Spirosoma rhododendri: one gene and its partner. Each later gene encodes a partner of the first gene's protein in a complex. Links are inferred from orthologs where the notes say so. Each region holds a gene or a part of one and is shown on either strand. Other genes may lie near its edges.

Region 1 (9,139 bases):
CATACTCTGCAGCCTGGTATCGACTTTTTGCCTCAGCAGTTTGCCGACGCAGAAACTCCACTTGGCGCCGTGACTTCTCCGTGCGGTAGGTTGTGATGTAATTGGTAAGGTAATTCAGGGAGTTCTGTGCCGTCGTTGCAGCAATAACGGCTTCAGGCTCAGTAGCCGATATTGTCAGAATACCCGTCTTTTTGTCGTAAGTCCCGGTCACGGTCGCCAAAACTCCTTTTATATTGTCGTTCTGCTCCTTTGTCAGTTCGATGAGCTGCGGGTTCACCGGCAGCTTCACCGACTGTTCATCAGCCTTATCGGTCGCGAACAACGTGCCAAGCCAGCTTTTACCCGTTTCGTCCATATAAGCCGACAGGGGGAGTTGCTTCTTCAGCTTAGCCGAAGAAACGGGCTGCTTTAGAAGATACAGCGCAAACGGAATACTTTGCAGCACATTAGGATACAGATCAGGCCGGATGGCATCCTGACCGCTCAGGTTATCAATGTTGATTCCCGCAAGTCCTGCTAATGAACCCAAACCACCCAGACTACCGGATCCCTTCGCCTGTATCTCCGGCATCACGGAAACCTGCGCAGTGTAAACGTTCGGTTTGGAGAAGGCGTAGAGAGCACCGAGAAATAACCCGATCAGTGCACCCACAAGAATGCGTCGCCGGTTGTCCCGAAAAAACCCGATGATGTCCGCTACGCTGACCTCAATCGCGTCTTCGTCTTTGCGCTGATAATTTTCTGTTACAGACATAATAGGTTAGTCTTTTATCGGAGTAACAGATTGGCCAGAGCGATAGAAACGGTCGTCAGCAGCGAGAGTATACCTATTCGTTCAGCCGGACTTAGTCGGTTCTGGTCCAATGGCTTAAACGGTACGATAACGGTTGAACCCGGCTCTACTCTTGGTCGGGAGCGGAAGAAGAGAAAATGATGCGTGCGATCTTTTCGGCCATTCGGATAGATAACATAGGCTTTGCCGCCACGGGCATTGTCGGTGATTCCACCCGCTTCGCTGATGTAGTCGTTGAAGTCGTAACTGCTTTTGTAACTGGTCACCGATGGATTTAATACAGCTCCCTGTATGTCGACAGTTTCCGAACGGCGGGGAATATACAATGTATCTCCGCCTTTGAGCAGCAAGTTACTCTCGGCCGTACTGTCGTTCAGAATCGTTTGCAGGTCGTTGCCGATGATCTCGCCCTTACGAATATACTGCGCTCCCGACAGATAGGCTTCGGGTCTGAGACCACCCGCCCGCCGAATCAGGTCGGAGATGCGCTCGCGCCGGGTAACGATGGCGTAATTACCTGGCTGCATAATTTCTCCATAGACATTGACCTGTCGCTGTGCTTCATAGTTAGCCGACGTTCTGACGTAGACAATATCGAAGGGTTCCAACTTGAAGCCGTAAGCAGGACTACCCGGCACAATCCGCAAATTCGGGTCAATGGCAAACTGGTACTTTTCCAGATTGGTCGTTCGGATACCCGCCGAATCGCTGCGGATGCGCCGGGCCACTTCGATCAGATTAGGTTTGGCTCCTTCCTGAAAGCCGCCAGCCTGGGCGATCAGATCACCTATGCCCATATTATTGATAAAATCGATCGTATCCGGCTTGTTGATTGCCCCTTCTATAGTAACGTAATACCGCTCGCGCAGGTCACGGATCGACAGGATAGTGATGCTATCCTGCCGGAGCAGAGGCACATCGTTTTCTTCACCGCGCATCAGCTTACCCAGATCAAACGAAATACTTTCGACGTCCATATCCGGCCGTTCGCGGATGATAATGGCGCGATTCATAAACGCATCTTTCTGAAGACCATCGGCCCGACGGATGAGTTGCTTAACCGTTTCCAGGCCGGGTTCGAGAGCATAATCGCCCGGACGCATGACAGCACCGGCAATCTGAACCCGGTTTTCGTAACGGTTAAGAATCCGCCCGACGATGTACCGATCACCGGGTTTTGGAACGAACTGCCCAATCTCTTCTTCAGAAATAGTGGTGATCCGCCGTTCGCGCGACGTGTTCCGACGCAACGTGATCGACGCCCGATAGGCTTCATCGGAAAAGCCACCTGCGAAGCCAAGTACAGTTTTCAGCGTCTCGCCGGGCAGCACCTCGAAAATAGCCGGACGCCGGACTTCACCCGTCATCGTGACGTGGGTATCATAATCAGCTACCCGGATCACGTCCTGATCCTGCAACCGAACGTTATCGCGCTGATCGGCGCGCAGGATAAAATCGTAGAGGTCGATCGTACGTACCACCCGATTACCACGGATGACGTTTATCTTACGGAAGGAGCCTGTTTCAGGATTCGGTCCACCCGCAAGGTACAGCGCGTTAAACGCCGATCCCAGTGAAGAGATCGTATAGGTACCCGGTCGAACGACTTCGCCTACAATAGTCACGCGGATACTACGAATATTGGTCAGAGCGACGTTGGCGGTAGTTCCGCTACCCGGTACACCCAACCCCTGATACCCTGCTTTCCGCAGCCGGGCAATGATTCGTTGCTCAGCCTGCTCAATGCTCAGTCCAGCAACGTAAATTGGGGTAATGTTCGGTACTTTAACGGTTCCCTCGGGTGATACTTTTAACTGAAAATTATCAGATGCAGCACCGGCAATGTCGATACTGATTTCATCGTCGGGGCCAACAACGTAATTCCGGGGAGTGGCAATACGGAGGTTTGGCTCGAACGAAAGGCTGGCATTCTCGAAAAGCGATGCCCCGAACACCTTCAATCGCTTCGTGGTATCGCGCTGACGGTTTGTGTCCAGCGAATCGTAGCGCTGCGACAGATCGCCGGGTAATGTCCGACCGGTAGTAGTTCCCGACTGCGTATTGCCAGTAATACCCGTCTGACTGGTGGGGCGACTTCCCTGTGAACGGATGGTGTTTATTCGCTTGCGCATCTTGGCAATGTCGTCGAGCGTGTAGCCCTGCGACATGGCCGCCTGCTCAATCTGAAACTCATTAAGTCCACTCGATTGCGCCCGCCGATAGAACTCAGCAACCTGTTCGTCACTTAGTTGATCGACGCGTGATGGCGTTTTCTGTTGTGCGTATACGTCCGTAACCGCAACAAGCACGAAACAGGTAGTCGCAACACGCAGATACTGGACAAAAAGTGTAAAGAATGACAATTTGTCGGTAGTAAACATGAATGGTGGCCCTTGGGCCTAAAATTGATTTACAAAAGTAATGGATTACACCCGAAACGTGCTAGCCCGTGGATAAGGTATGCCGGTGCAACCCGTGGTTTTGCGGTAGTACGGGCTTTATCCACTACTTTTGTGCCAAAATTAATTGACTATCAGACACGGTCAGGAACTCTTTTTTGCCGTTCTGAACGTTATAATGTGTGCGGTTATGCCGTGCCGACAACTGACTTTTTGACTAACGACTCAAATTAAATGATCAACCTGATCGCTAAATTCTTTGGTACCAAGTCGCAGCGGGACATCAAAGAACTACTTCCTTACGTCGAGAAGGTCAACGCCGAATTTGTCCGGCTGAAAGACATTTCCAACGACGAACTGCGCCAGGCATCAGCTGAGCTGAAAGCGCAGATTGCCGACGAATTGGCGGGCATCGATAACCAGCTCGCTGACCTGAACGAACAGGCATCCCATCCCGACGTTGACGTCAATGAGAAGGAGCGGCTGTTCAACCAGATCGACAAACTCGAAGCGGATCGGAACACTGAACTCGAACGGGTATTGCTCGACATTCTGCCTCGCGCATTCGCGGTGGTGAAGGAAACCGCCCGGCGTTACTCAACCAATGAGCAGCTGACCGTGACGGCCAACGACTTCGACCGGGAGATTGCTACCCGCAAGAAAAACGTCGTGATCGACGGTGGGCTGGCACACTGGGCCAATCAGTGGGATGCTGCCGGTACGCCCATCAAATGGGACATGGTTCACTACGACGTACAGATCATCGGTGGCGTCGTGCTGCACCAGGGCAAAATTGCCGAGATGGCAACAGGTGAGGGTAAAACGCTGGTCGCTACGTTTCCGGCGTTTCTGAACGGTCTGGCCGGGCGTGGCGTCCATATCGTGACGGTCAACGATTATCTCGCTAAACGTGACTCGGAGTGGATGGCTCCGCTGTTCGAGTTTCACGGCATGCGCGTCGACTGTATCGACAAGCACCAGCCCAACTCACCCCAGCGGAAGCAGGCTTACCTCGCCGACATTACCTACGGTACCAACAACGAATTCGGTTTCGACTATCTGCGCGACAACATGGCTCGCGAAACGGGCGAATTGGTGCAGCGCAAGCACCATTACGCCATGGTCGATGAGGTCGACTCGGTACTGATCGACGATGCCCGGACCCCCCTTATCATCAGTGGCCCGGTGCCACGTGGCGATGAGCAGGATTATATCGAACTGAAGCCGCGCGTGGCTCGGGTAGTGGAAGCACAGCGCAAACTGGTGTACGATTACCTCAACGACGCCAAGAAAAAGATTGCGGCTGGTGATGAAAAAGAAGGCGGCTTGTCGCTGTTCCGGGCCTACCGGGGTCTGCCCAAGCACAAGCCGCTGATTAAATACCTCAGCGAAACGGGTAACAAGGCCCTATTACAAAAAACGGAGTCGATCTATCTGGCCGAGAACCAAAAGTTGATGCCCGAAGCTGATGCACCCCTGTACTTCACGATCGACGAGCGGAACAACAGCATCGATCTGACCGAGAAAGGAATTGACTACATCACGGGCTCGGGTGAAGATCCGAACTTCTTTATTCTGCCCGACCTGTCGATTGACCTGAACGTCATCGACAAGAGTGGTGAACTTACCGAGCCGGAGAAAATTCTGCACAAAGAAGGGGTAGTGCGCGATTACGCCGTTAAAACGCAGCGTATCAACACGGTCAACCAGCTTCTGAAAGCGTATTGTTTGTTTGAACGTGATACCGAATACGTCATCATGGACGGTAAGGTAAAAATCGTCGATGAGCAAACGGGCCGGATCATGGAAGGTCGCCGGTGGTCAGACGGGCTGCACCAGGCCGTTGAAGCCAAAGAAAACGTTAAGGTTGAAGACGCAACGCAGACCTACGCGACGGTAACGCTCCAGAACTATTTCCGGATGTACCACAAGCGTGCGGGTATGACCGGTACGGCTGAGACGGAAGCATCGGAGTTCTGGCAGATTTACAAGATGGACGTGGTTGTTATCCCGACCAATCGCTCGATCAGCCGCCAGGATGAAGAGGACAAAGTGTACCGCTCGGTGCGCGAGAAGTACAACGCCGTTGTCGACGAGATAACCACCCTGGTCGAAAAAGGCCGTCCGGTACTGGTCGGTACAACGTCAGTCGAGAACTCCGAACTGCTGAGCCGACTGCTGACCCTTCGTAAGGTGCAACACCAGGTACTCAACGCCAAGTACCACCAGCGCGAAGCCGAGATCGTTTCGTCGGCGGGTCAGCCGGGAACGGTAACGATCGCGACAAACATGGCTGGCCGTGGTACCGACATCAAGCTGACTCCCGAATCGAAAGCAGCGGGTGGTCTGGCGATCATCGGCACCGAGCGGCACGAGTCGCGCCGGGTCGACCGGCAGTTGCGTGGTCGGGCTGGTCGTCAGGGTGACCCCGGTACGTCGCAGTTCTTTGTCTCGTTGGAAGATAGCCTGATGCGTTTGTTCGGTTCCGACCGGATTGCGAAAGTTATGGACCGGATGGGTCTGGAAGAAGGCGAGGTCATTCAGCACTCGATGATTACTAAATCAATCGAACGGGCGCAGAAGAAAGTCGAAGAAAACAACTTCGGCATTCGGAAGCGGCTGCTGGAATACGACGACGTGATGAACTACCAGCGTGAAGCGATCTACAAACGTAGGCGAAACGCGCTGTTCGGCGATCGCCTGCCGCTCGACATCGCCAATACGATGTATGACGTGGTGGAAGAAACCGTCATTAACGCCGAAGGCAACATCGACGAAATCAACCTGCAACTGCTGACGACGCTAGGGCTGGAGTCGCAACTGACCGAAAGCGAGTTTAACCGGATGAAAAAGCCGGACGTCGTCCGCCATCTATACAACCAGGCTGAAGCGCAGTATGCGGAGAAAAACCAGGCCATTGCCGACAAAGCGCTGCCCGTACTGACGCAGGTACTGGACGAGCAGGGACACATGATCCGCAATATCGTGGTGCCCTTTACAGACGGCATGCACGAGTTACAAATCGTGGCCGATCTGCGCAAAGCCGTCGAGGGTGGCGGACGCGATCTGGTGATGGAGATGGAAAAAGCCGTGACGCTGTCGGTGATCGACCAGGAATGGAAAGAGCACCTGCGCGAAATGGATGACTTGAAGCAGTCGGTACAAAACGCCGTATTCGAGCAGAAAGACCCCCTGCTGGTTTACAAGTTTGAGTCGGTCGAGCTGTTCAAACGCTTCCTGAACAAGGTTAACTTCGATACGATCAGCTTCCTGACCAAAGCCGATATTCCGGCGCAGCAGGAAGCCGAGATCCACGAAGAAATTCGGCAGGCGCCGACCAATCAGCGTCCGGCACCGCAGCCAGAACTACACACAAATCAGGAGGATTTCGAAGACGATCACCTCGCGACGGGCCCCGAAGAATATGCCCGGCGGATGGCGGAGAACAACGCAATGGGAGCTGGTGCTCCACCAATGCCTCCGCAGGTACCCACCCGCGTGATGAAAGTCGACCGGAACGCCCGCGTCAGCGTGCAGTATGCCGATGGGTCGGTGAAGCGCGACGTGAAGTTCAAAACGGTTGAAAACGATGTCGTCAGCGGTAAGGCAATGCTGATCGAGTAGCGGCTAAAGCCCTTGTAAAAATGCCCATCGGATGGTAAATTCGATGGGCATTTTTTGGTTAATGGCCCCGCTACGATGCTCTCCTTACTTTCGTTTTTCTGGCTGTTCATCGAGTTATTTTCTGCCAATGCTGTCGATCCAATCCGGCTTCAGCCTGCGCAGCTACCCTTTACACCAACCGGTTTCTATATCAGCACCGTTACGGATCAGCGCACCGAACGCGGCCCAGCCATCCGGCTCGTCGTGGCCCCCGATCAGTCGGCGCAGGCGGTTGATCTGGCGGGCGGCCTGACGGGGGGTATCCGTGAATTCGTTAATAGATCGCTCCGAAACGACCAGAAACTACGCCCGATTGCGATGCGGCTGGTGCAGTTCAAACTCACTGAGACATCATCGGGTAATCGTGTATCGGGACAGTTTGCCGCGACGATCGCCTTTGATCTGATCGGTAAGAACGACGACGATTCCGAAATTAGCACCCGACTAACGACCTACCGGGGCGGTGCCAGCTACACGCGGCCAATGGGGCAGACGGCGGTCGTAGAACAGACAATCCGGCAATCGCTGACGGCATCGCTACGGAGCCTGAACGAATACATGAAGCGGGAAATCGACCGCAACGAAAAACTAGCGACTACCCTGCGCGTCGAGTTTGCCGACGATGCGCGCAGCACCGACGACGATACGGTACACTACAACCCCGACCGGCCGCTCAGCTGGGCTGACTTTCAGGCCCGGCCCCGCTCGGGCAGTCATTATGCCGCCGAGGTGTTTACCAGTTTTGCCTACGAAGGCCGCAGCACCGTCGAACATGGCACTATTACTGCTCATCTGCTGGTGAAGGCATATATGCTGAAGCACTCGTCGTGGGTGCGGGATGTAGCCCTGAATGCGTATTCGCTCAACCACGAGCAGCGGCATTTCGACATCGCCAAGCTGATTGCCGAACGGTTCAAGCGCAAGCTGACGCCCGAAACACTGACGCTGGCGGATTACAACAGCGAGATTCAGTACCAGTTTATCGAATCGTTTCGCGACATGAATAAGCTACAGGAGCAGTACGACCGCGAAACGCAGCACGGCATCAATCAGGCGGCACAGGCGTTCTGGAACCAGAAAATCGACGCCGAACTGCGTAGCTATGGCCTTGCCCGCTAAGCCGACGCCCTTTGTTCAATGAAGAAAACGCGTATTCTGCACGTCAGCACCGCCCACCCCCCCACCGATCCCCGGCTGATAAACCGGGTGATACCGAGTCTGACCGCCGATTACGACCTGATTGCCCTGCTTCCTGCCGTACCGAAAACAGAGGGGCCTGCCAATGCCCGAACAATCTGGCTTCCTTACTCCCAGCGCTTGCCAGTTCGGTTACTTCTGGCTCATCCGCTGGTGCTGTACTACGCCCTTCGGCTGCGCCCGTCGCTGCTCCATATTTACGACCCCGAACTCCTGCCGGTATCCCGGCTGATTCAGTGGCTGCTGGGCATTCCGGTGATGTACGAAGTGCATGAGAATCTGTACCGGAAACTGGATCAGAAACGGCGATTGCAGGGTAACTGGCTGGTGCAACAGTTTCTCCGTTTCGACGCGATGGCGCAACGGCATTTCCACCTCATCTTCACCGAACACGGCTACCTCGACACCTACAAGAACATGCGCCATCCCTCGGTGGTCGTTTACAATTACCCCGAACTAGCATTTCTGGACACGTTTCGACGTCCTTATATGCCCAATCCGGTAGCTCCTGAATTTTTTTACATCGGCCTGATCAGCTTCGAGCGGGCGTTCGACACGCTGGTAGCTGCACTGGCCCGGTTGAAAAATCAGGTTTCCTCATTCACGGTGCATCTGTTTGGTCGACAAACGTTTAGTGATGATGCCATGACACAGCTTCCCGGCTTCGATGCGGTACACGATAACTTGCGGTTTTACGGCTACACCCGGCAGGCAGACGCGTTGCCTACGGCGGCCCACGCAACAGCGGGGCTGGCGCTACTCAAACCAGTCGGCGATTACCCTGAATCCTATCCAACAAAGCTTTTCGAATACATGGCACTGGGACTACCGGTCATCACTGCCAATTTTCCGCTGTATCGGGCAATTGTCGACAAACATCGGTGCGGTTTATGTGTGGATGCAACGGATGCCAACCAGATCGCTCAGGCGTTGCAGTATCTGATCAAGCACCCCGATGATGCCCGATTAATGGGCGAACGGGGTCGACGGGCAGTGGAACTTGAGTACAACTGGGAAAGCGAAGCGCAAAAGCTGCGCGCGTTTTACAGGACAGTTTTACAACCGCATCGACCCAACAAAGTATAAT
Region 2 (2,950 bases), 170 kb from region 1 along the record:
TGCCATCATTTCCTGAGTATCAACCATGAGACTCGTGTTGGCTGTCACCGATTCGATGTACTCGAACGTGGTTAGTATTTCCGCTTTGCCTTTCCGAACCGCAACTGTGTGTTCAAAATGCGCCGAAGGTTTCCGATCGACGGTCCGAATTGTCCACCCGTCACGTTCCTGAATGATGCCTTTCTTACCAAAGTTGACCATCGGCTCAATGGCCAGAATCATACCTTCGTGCAGCTTAGGTCCTTGTCCCCTCTTACCATAGTTAGGCACTTCCGGTGCTTCGTGCAAGTTTTGACCTACACCATGACCGACAAGCTCGCGGACAACTGAATACCCAAATTTCTCAGCGTAAGTCTGCACAGCGTAGCCAATGTCGCCGACTCGGTTCCCCTCTATCGCTTTTTCTATACCAGCGTACAGGGATTCTTTTGTTCGGGAAAGCAGCCGTCGCGTTGCAGCAGAAACGTTTCCTACCGGATAAGTGTAAGCACTATCACTGTGAAAACCGTTCAGTTTTACTCCGCCGTCAATCGTGATAATATCCCCGTCCTTCAGTTCGTAGCGACCAGGAATACCGTGCACAACAACATCGTTTACCGATATACACAGCGAAGCCGGAAATTTATTGTACCCGAGGAACGATGGCGAGCCGCCGTTATCCTTAATGAACGTTTCGGCAACCTTGTCAAGTTCCTTGGTCGTCACACCTGGCCGAATGAGCTTGGCTACTTCGGCATGTGCTTTTCCCAAGACTCGAGCGCTGATTTTTATCAGTTCGATTTCCTCATCGGTTCTGATATAAATCACTTTATCTTTTTTGTCCGAACCGGCCATAATTCATCAGGCGACAGCAGCCGTCTCATTAGCACGTCCCTGTACACGACCAGACTTCATCAGCCCTTCGTAACGACGCATAAGCAAATAACTCTCTACCTGTTGCAGCGTGTCGAGCACTACACCCACCATGATCAGCAGCGATGTACCACCGAAAAACTGAGCAAAGCCACTCGTCATACCAAGCAAGTTGGCAATCGCTGGTAGGATGGCTACAATAGCCAGCATGATAGCGCCGGGCAACGTAATCCGATCGAGTACCGTACCAATGTATTCCGATGTTTGAAAACCAGGCTTTACACCGGGAATGAAACCACCGCTACGCTTCATGTCATCAGCGATCTGCGTCGGGTTGACTGAGATAGCTGTGTAGAAGAACGTGAACACAATGATTAGTACTGCGAACAGAATGTTATACTGCCACGACGTGTAGCTGCTGAATGCATTCTGAACACCGGCAGCGAAGTCGCTCTTTTCCGCGAAAAGCTGGGCCACGTATCCGGGAATAAACATCAGCGCCTGCGCAAAGATGATCGGCATTACACCAGCCGCGTTTAGCTTCAACGGCAGGTATTGACGTTGTCCACCCACGACTTTATTTCCAATCACCTGCTTCGCATACTGAATCGGAATCCGGCGAACGGCCTGTGTCAGAACAACGGCACCCATGATAACAAAATACAGGGCGACCATTTCCAGCACAAAAATCAGCAGACCGGCCGTGCCGCGCGACTGTTGCTCACCAATTATGGCACCTGGAAGTCGGGACACGATACCGATCATGATGATCATCGAAATACCATTGCCGATGCCCTTATCGGTGATCCGCTCACCCAACCACATACAAAAGATTGTACCTGACGTCAGAATGAACAGCGACGAAATGGTGAACAAGCCACGATCGATAAACAGCGCATCCTGAGGAATTGTCGTCCGCACGTACGTCAGTGCCTGTACCGCAGTGACTACAATTGTCAGCACCCGGGTTATCTGATTCAACCGCTTGCGCCCCGACTCTCCTTCCTTCTGCATCTTCTGGAAGTATGGCAGTGCCAGCGTTAGCAGCTGAATAGCAATTGACGCCGAGATGTACGGCATAATGCCGAGTGCGAAAATCGACGCTTTACTGAATGCTCCGCCCAGGAATGTATCAAGCAGACCAAGCAGCCCTTGCGGATTCAGGTTTAGTTTGCTAGGGTCGACACCAGGCAGAACAATAGCAGAACCGAGACGAAACGCCGTTATAAACAACAGCGTGTTGAGGATTCGACTCCGCAACTCGTCAATTGCAAAAATATTCTTAAACGTACTGATCAGTCGGTTCATACGATTCAACGGCTTATGCCGCCCTCACAACTAGTTCGCGGCTTCCTCTTTAGCTTCTTTAACAGGTACCACTACCTTGCCGCCCGCTTTCTCAATAGCGTCTTTTGCGCTGGCTGAGAAGGCATGTGCGTGAATTTCTACAGCTGACGTGATCTCGCCACGGCTAAGAATCTTCACAAGGTCGTTCTTTGCTACCAGACCGTGCTCCATCAGGAAGTTCAGGTCTACTACGGTAGCATTTGTTTCACTAACTAGCGTCTGGATCGAATCCAGGTTCAGAGGCTTGTACTCGACGCGGTTGATGTTCTTGAAGCCGAACTTCGGTACCCGACGCTGAAGTGGCATCTGACCGCCTTCAAAGTGGGTTTTACGGCTGTAACCTGAGCGCGACTGCGCTCCTTTGTGACCACGGGTAGACGTACCGCCCATCCCCGAGCCTTGTCCGCGTCCGACTCGCTTGCGCTCTTTGACGGAACCTTTTGCCGGTCTAAGGTTGCTTAGATTCATTGGAGTTGTTAATAAAAAAGATGATTCTTTTGGCTCTCGGTGCATCTACGCTTGGCGCGTACTGAACCTGCAAAACCAAAAGAATCGCAAAGGTACTTAAATTTCTTCAATCTTCACCAAGTGTTGTACCTTGGTGAGCGTGCCTTTTAGTGAATCATTCAACTCACGTTCAACACTCCGGTTGATTTTACCCAGGCCAAGCGACTTGATCGCGTTTTTCTGGGTCTGCGGCCGCTTGATCGTGCTGCTGACCTGCGTAATGCGTACTCGTGCCATGTCTTTG

Evidence for each region. Proteins that work in one complex are often made in the same cells at the same time.
Region 2: the proteins of secA (region 1) and secY are in contact, whole or in part, in a crystal structure (PDB 3DIN), measured with the Thermotoga maritima proteins. The link is inferred for Spirosoma rhododendri from one-to-one orthologs. Residues at the interface, in WP_004082002.1 of Thermotoga maritima: Glu261, Ala262, Arg263, Lys300, Ala301, Arg302, Thr303, Ile304, Ile305, Leu323, Tyr324, Asp325, Pro326, Val329, Ser330, Tyr333, Ile336, Lys340, Phe345, Val349, Glu363, Phe364, Tyr374, Ser375, Gly376, Gly377, Glu393, Ile395, Thr482, Ser483; in WP_004081795.1 of Thermotoga maritima: Glu108, Gly109, Glu110, Glu111, Ala236, Glu237, Arg238, Arg239, Ile240, Thr241, Ile242, Gln243, Tyr244, Ala245, Arg246, Arg247, Val248, Thr249, Gly250, Arg251, Arg252, Val253, Tyr254, Gly256, Ala257, Ser258, Thr259, Tyr260, Leu261, Pro262.

Annotation. Positions count from the first base shown.
Region 1 is NZ_CP051677.1:1,916,270-1,925,408, reverse strand. Bases 3,036-7,016 are described here. They hold secA (preprotein translocase subunit SecA), read left to right. Parts: upstream 3,036-3,426; coding sequence 3,427-6,816; downstream 6,817-7,016. Other genes in these bases: HH216_RS07930 (DUF922 domain-containing protein), read left to right, coding at 6,892-7,016; HH216_RS07940 (SLBB domain-containing protein), read right to left, coding at 3,036-3,174. Also shown: HH216_RS07945 (GNVR domain-containing protein), read right to left, coding at 1-754; more of HH216_RS07940, read right to left, coding at 769-3,035; more of HH216_RS07930, read left to right, coding at 7,017-7,974; HH216_RS07925 (glycosyltransferase), read left to right, coding at 7,993-9,138. UniProt on the Escherichia coli protein: Required for protein export, interacts with the SecYEG preprotein conducting channel.
Region 2 is NZ_CP051677.1:2,091,476-2,094,425, reverse strand. It holds secY (preprotein translocase subunit SecY), read right to left. Parts: upstream 2,161-2,950; coding sequence 841-2,160; downstream 1-840. Other genes in the region: rpmD (50S ribosomal protein L30), read right to left, coding at 2,764-2,943; rplO (50S ribosomal protein L15), read right to left, coding at 2,191-2,667; map (type I methionyl aminopeptidase), read right to left, coding at 1-834. UniProt on the Escherichia coli protein: The central subunit of the protein translocation channel SecYEG. Consists of two halves formed by TMs 1-5 and 6-10.